One region of the Bacillus sp. CPT56D-587-MTF genome, then DNA from elsewhere that is predicted to be linked to it. Evidence: riboswitches for the same ligand, from Rfam matches in the RefSeq annotation. Region 1 holds a riboswitch; the other holds the start of a gene.
The links. A riboswitch is a leader RNA that binds a small molecule or an ion and turns the genes downstream of it on or off. The one in region 1 is predicted to bind preQ1.

Region 1 (3,424 bases):
TTTGTATGAGTGGAAAAGTTAATAAAAAGGTTGTACCGATTCCTTTTTCACTTATAATATCAATTTTTCCATTCATAGCTTGAACAACACTGAATACGACCATCATTCCAAGTCCAGTACCTTTTTCTTTCGTTGAATAAAAGGGCGAACCAAGACGTTTTACTTGTTCTGAATCCATACCGACTCCTGTATCTTTTATATATAACTGAATATGCTTATGATCAGGAACTAATGTGAAATAAAGATCACCGCCTTTTGGCATAGCCTCAATGCAATTTTTTAAAATATTTAATAAACATTGATTTAGTTTTTGCTTTTCTCCAGCGATAAAAAAAGAAGTGCTTTGCTTTATATAATGAGTACGTACATTTGTTAAATTAGCAAGCGGTGTAATTAGCGACAATGCATGTAGTAATTCTTCTTCTAACTGTAATATTTGTTCTTTTTCAATGCTTGGTTTAGCAAAGGTTAAATAATCTGTAAGAACATGATTTGCTTGTTCGATGCCATTAATGGCAATGTCGATATATAATTTTCGTTCCTGCTCAGTGCATGTATCTGATTGTAACAGTTGTAAAAAACCTTTCGTTGAAGTTAATGGATTGCGAATTTCATGAGAGATAGACGCTGCCATTTCACCAATTAAATGAAACTTTTCAGCATTTATAAGTTCATTTTGGAGACGAACCTGAGTTTGTAATATGTGTAGTAAATATAAAATTAGAATCGTACCAAGCATTGAACATAATTCATACACAATAATATGCGGTATATAATCAGTCTTATTTGTAACCTTTGAAAGGAAGAAGGGTATCCAACTAAATCCGTATGTGAGACTGTAGATAATAGCAAGTGTTATTTTTATACGATTAGAAGTTCGATTGAAAAATTTATATGTTAATAATAGAACAATAAATAGAAGAACAGAACCGATAAGAGATGGGAAAACACCTACCCCACCTAATAATAAGCGATATATGTTTAATACAACTAAGATAGAACCACCAGCAATAGGCCCTCCCGTTAATGTACCGACAATTAATACAATATGGCGCATATCAAATTGAAAACCATTATTTGTTTTTGCTGCAAATGTAATACAGAGTACGGTAGCGAGGCAACAGAGTACAATGAATATAGCTGAATTTAATTTAGGAGAGCGTTTCCCTTTTTGATTCCAAAATAAATGATATACGAGCATTGTAATCAGGATGAATAATATATTTAAAAAGAGATAAATAATAAAGGATTTCAGTGGGATGCCTCCTCTCTTCTTATATTAAATTAATCATACTATAAAATGAAAGAAATGAAATAATAAATAGCGGAAAAATCAGAAATTTTTACGCTAGTATACAATATGTTACAATAAGCTATGTCAATGAAAGAAGAAATTCCGTGCACCGCGCGGGAGAGGTTCGCGAACTCCCTCTATAAAAAACTATGGAAACAACAATATCCTTAGGTATTGTTTTGTTTTTTTATTGTGACAGTTCAAGAACGTTCTTTCTTCTTATTTATAGTAGAGAAGGAGAATGAGTGAAATGAAAAAAGAAAAAGCAGTTGTTGTTTTTAGTGGAGGACAAGATAGTACGACATGTTTATTTTGGGCAATAGAGCAGTTTGCAGAGGTAGAAGCTGTAACGTTTAATTACAATCAACGTCATAAGCTAGAAATTGATTGTGCAGTGGAAATTGCAAAAGAACTAGGAATAAAGCATACGGTACTAGATATGAGTCTATTAAATCAACTTGCTCCAAATGCGTTAACGAGAACGGATATGGAGATTACACATGAAGAAGGTGAATTGCCATCGACATTTGTAGATGGACGAAATTTACTCTTCTTATCATTTGCTGCTGTATTAGCAAAACAAGTTGGAGCACGTCATATTGTAACGGGTGTATGTGAAACTGATTTCAGTGGTTATCCAGACTGCCGTGACGTGTTTGTGAAATCGTTAAATGTTACTTTAAATTTATCTATGGATTACCCGTTTGTCATTCACACGCCACTTATGTGGATTGATAAGGCTGAAACATGGAAATTATCAGATGAACTTGGAGCATTTGAGTTTGTTCGAGAAAAAACATTAACATGTTATAACGGAATCATTGGTGATGGTTGCGGTGAATGTCCAGCATGTCAACTTCGTAAAGCAGGATTAGATACGTACCTACAAGAACGCGAAGGAGCGAACAACTAATGGATAACTTTTTTGGATTTCGCATCGTAGAGAATTTGCAAAAAATGGACAAGGATATTCAGCGTAAACAACTCAAATACCATAATAAAAGAGTAATGGTCAGCAAGGAATTTACATTTGATGCAGCACACCATTTACACTGTTATGAAGGGAAATGTAAAAACTTACATGGTCACACATATAAAGTTGTATTTGGAATTAGTGGATATGTAAATGAAATAGGTCTTGCAATTGACTTTGGAGATATAAAAGAAATTTGGAAGAATGAAATAGAAATTTATCTAGATCATCGTTATTTAAACGAAACGTTACCTGCAATGAATACGACTGCTGAAAATATGGTCGTTTGGATTTATGAAAAGATGGCAGAAGCACTAACAAAAGAGAATCGAGTGAACGAATATAAAGGAGCTCGCGTTGAATTTGTTCGTTTATTTGAGACGCCGACTAGTTATGCGGAAGTAAGACGGGAGTGGATGCTTGATGAGTAAAATCCCTGTCTTAGAAATATTCGGTCCGACTATTCAAGGTGAAGGAATGGTTGTAGGGCAAAAGACAATGTTTATTCGTACAGCTGGTTGTGATTATAGCTGTGCTTGGTGTGATTCTGCTTTTACGTGGGATGGATCAGCTAAAGATCAAATTAGACAGATGACACCAGAAGATATTTGGGATGAGCTTGTTGCAATTGGAGGAGAAAATTTTTCTCATGTTACGATTTCAGGTGGAAATCCGGCATTATTGAAAAATATTGAGTTTCTTCTTTCTATATTAAAAGAAAATGGAATGCGAACGGCAATTGAAACGCAAGGGAGTAAATGGCAAGATTGGTTACTTCAAATTGATGAGATAACAATTTCTCCAAAACCACCAAGTTCAACGATGAAAACAGATTTTCAGAGGTTAGATGCTATTATTCAGAAACTAGCAGGAAAAGATATTAGTTTAAAAGTAGTAGTATTCGATGATCATGATTTTGAATATGCAGTTAAGATGCACGAACGTTATCCAAAGGTACCATTTTTCTTACAAGTAGGAAACGATGATACAAAAACAGTGGATGATGCGATGCTTATAAAAAAATTATTAGATAAGTATGAATGGCTGATTGATAAAGCTGTAAATTGTAAAGAGATGAATGATGCAAAAGTATTGCCTCAGCTTCATGCGTTAGTATGGGGAAATAAGCGCGGCGTATAACGAGAAGGGATGTTTAA
Region 2 (3,424 bases), 250 kb from region 1:
ACAAGAAAGCGCAAATAGAAGAAAATATACCAACAGCTAATACTTGAGATGTGCTTAATAATAAAGGTGATATTTTTTTAGAAAAGAAGCCGTTAATAAGAATATGGGCAGCGAAAGCGACTGCACAACCAAGAACAAGTATATCTCCTATATTTAATTGGAAAGAATTAGCAGCTGTTAATAAGTACAAACCTGTTGTAGCTACAGCAATACCAAGTACGATGAAAATGGTGGCTTTTTGTTTTAAGAAGATAAATGATAAGATTGGGACCATAACAATGCTTAGCCCAGTTAAGAAACCTGCTTTTGAAGAAGTTGTATAAAGTAAGCCAAATGTTTGTAATAAATAGCCGACAAATAAGAAGAACCCAACCATTAATCCAGCTAAACTACTATGTTTTAATTCTTGTTTTGAAGTTTTCTGTGAGGAAATAATTTGAACGAATAATAAAATAATTCCAGCGAATAAAAAGCGAATACCATTAAACGTAAATGGACCAACGAAAGACATAGCGTTTTGAACGACAACAAACGTAGCTCCCCAAATAAAAGAGACAAATAATAAAGCAAGAGGAGCAATCCACTCTTTTTTCACACTCATACCCCCGTTAATTTTGTAAGATAGCTTTTCTAGCTAATTCATCAGCTACTTTATTTTGACTACTTGGAATCCACTTAATAAAAAAGAGATCGAAGTTTTTTATGTACTGCAGTGCTTCATCTAAAAGAGGTGCAAATATTTTATTTTTTGCGTATTCCTTTTCAACAGCCCGCTCAACAAGCTGCGAATCTGTACGAAAAGAGACAGTGCTATAATTATGCTCGATGCAATATTTTAATGCTAAAAGTAAAGCGCGGTATTCTGCTTCATGATTGGACATTGTTCCAAGTGGTACTGATAATTGTACAGGTGGCTGAACGCCTTTAATAAACACTCCTGCACCAGAAGGACCAGGATTTCCTTTTGATGCACCATCAATATATACTTCAATCAAAATGAGAAACCTCCAAATTATAAGATGATCCCCTACTTAAATATTTTTTTGAAGTAGGGGATAGAGTAGTTATCCGATTGTGATGCTGTAACGACATGTAAATGTTTCATTCGCTTGTAAAGATTGAATTCCCTTTTTGTTCTTGAAATCTTTTGCTGGATTTACTTCATCAGCGATGCCATACCAAGGTTCAATACATAAGAAAGGTGCGTTATCCCCTGGTGTCCATACGCCAACAAATGGGAATCCATCAAATTCTACTTTTACAAATTTATTATGTTTATGAGAACGAATCGAAATTTCATTCGTATTCATATGTTCAAAAATAAGTGCATCATTTTTGAATAAATCATATGTAAGTGGCAATTCAGTCGTATTTTCAGCGATTAATTGCTTTTTGTTTGAAAGATAAGGTCCTTCTAATACGCTTGTTTCTAAGCGTTCCGAACCATTAAACGATAAGTGATAATCTGTAAATGATTCACCGTCCAATAAAGGGAAGTTGAATCCAGGATGTGCTCCGATTGAGAAGAACATCTCTTTTGAAGTAGGATTGTTTACTTCATATGTTATATGAACGCTTTGTCCATTTAGCTCATAAGAAACGAGTAATTCGAATTCGTATGGGTATTTTTTTAATGTTTCTTCATTACTAGTAACGATATAAGTGATTTTTGTTTCGCTTTGTTCTTTCACAGAGAAAGTAAGATCACGAGCGAAACCGTGTTGTGTTAATGAATATGGTTTACCGTCTACGTAGTATGTATTATCTACTAATCGGCCGACAATTGGGAACAAAATTGGTGCACGGCGTCCCCAATAAGTAGAATCACCTTGCCATAAATATTCTGTGTTGTCTTCTTTTAAGCGAACGCTCTGTAATTCTGCACCTTTGTCAGAAATGGAAACGATCACTTTTTCATTTTGAATTGTTGCTGTCATGAAGTGAAACCTCCTAAATCTTTCATATGTTTCATTATACGTTGTCTAAAAGGAAAAAGGTAGTTTATGATAGGAATCTATTGACGAAAGAGGGGCTACCACGTAAAATATAATCTTGTTGCTTAAAAAACGAATAACGTGGTTCGAAACCATCCCACGTAAAAAAACTAAGGAGATTTTGTCATGAATATTAGAACTTTAGTCGGTAATGGTATTTTAGCGGCATTATATATTGCTGTTTCTATGCTTATTCAGCCATTTGGCTTTACGAATGTACAATTTCGTATTTCAGAGATGTTTAATCATCTCGTTGTATTTAACAAGAAAGCAATTTACGGAATTGTATTAGGTGTATTTTTAACGAATCTCTTTTTCTCACCTATGATCGCTTACGATTTAGTATTTGGAGTAGGGCAATCTATTCTTGCGTTAGTTGCAACGATTATTTCTATGCGATTTATTAAAGGTGTTTGGGCTCGTATGATTTTTAATACAGTTATCTTTACAATTACAATGTTTATGATTGCAATTGAACTTCATCTTGCATTGGGTTTACCATTTATGTTGTCTTGGTTAACTTGTGCAATTGGTGAATTTGTTGTCATGGCGATCGGTATGCCTGTAATGTACTGGATTAATAAGCGAGTACAATTTGAAAGATTTATGTAACAGATGAAAGAGCTATTCCTATAGGGATAGCTCTTTTTGTATGTAATCATATTGAATATAATGCTGTGACTCTAGATAAAATATAATAAAATAAAGTGAGGCTTCAATTAGCCGGATATATATAAGAAGTCTTACATACGAGGGGAATGTAGTATGAAATATAAAATTCATTGGTTGTATAAAACGAAGCGTGGATTGCAGACGGAATTAACAACAGAGTATATGAACATAGAAGAAGTACTTCAATTTGCAGAGGATTTTGAGAAAACAGGAAGAGCTAAGGAACTTTTATTTTACGATGAAATGGACGCAGAATGGTCATTAAAAGAGATGAAAAAGTTAAGTAAGCAAGTAGAGGAAGAGCCCCAAGAAATACTCGTTTATTTTGATGGGGGGTATGATGTGCAAACGAAAGAAGCTGGCGTTGGTATATGTGTGTATTATAAAAAAGGAAATACAAACTACCGCATTCGCCGCAATGCATATATAGAAGGTATATATGATAATAATGAAGCGGAATATGCATCATTATTATACGGTATGAATATACTCGAGGAACTAGGGATTAAGTATGAAGCAGTTACACTTCGCGGAGACTCACAAGTGGTACTGCAGCAATTAGCCGGAGAATGGCCTTGTTATGATGAACATTTAAATCATTATTTAGACCAAATTGAGCAAAAGGCGAAGCAAATGAAATTAAAACTTATATGTGAGCCGATATCTAGAAAACAAAATAAAGAAGCACATCAATTAGCTACGCAAGCATTAGAAGGAACAAGTATTGATAGTCATAAAGAAATAACCGAATAGAGAGG

Region 2: linked by a shared signal. The riboswitch ahead of AC3WVZ_RS06870 (QueT transporter family protein) and the one ahead of queC (7-cyano-7-deazaguanine synthase QueC) in region 1 are both predicted to bind preQ1.

The regions. Positions count from the first base shown of each region.
Region 1 covers NZ_JBYTEF010000001.1:1,065,647-1,069,070, forward strand. Annotated here, with positions in the region: gene kinB (sporulation sensor histidine kinase KinB) at 1-1,201, opposite strand, end outside; PreQ1 riboswitch class I at 1,408-1,451, shown strand; gene queC (7-cyano-7-deazaguanine synthase QueC) at 1,545-2,207, shown strand; gene queD (6-carboxytetrahydropterin synthase QueD) at 2,207-2,698, shown strand; gene queE (7-carboxy-7-deazaguanine synthase QueE) at 2,691-3,407, shown strand.
Region 2 covers NZ_JBYTEF010000001.1:1,314,377-1,317,800, forward strand. Annotated here, with positions in the region: gene AC3WVZ_RS06855 (DMT family transporter) at 1-595, opposite strand, end outside; gene AC3WVZ_RS06860 (reverse transcriptase-like protein) at 609-995, opposite strand; gene AC3WVZ_RS06865 (aldose 1-epimerase family protein) at 1,065-1,937, opposite strand; PreQ1 riboswitch class I at 2,070-2,114, shown strand; gene AC3WVZ_RS06870 (QueT transporter family protein) at 2,121-2,606, shown strand; gene AC3WVZ_RS06875 (ribonuclease H family protein) at 2,760-3,419, shown strand.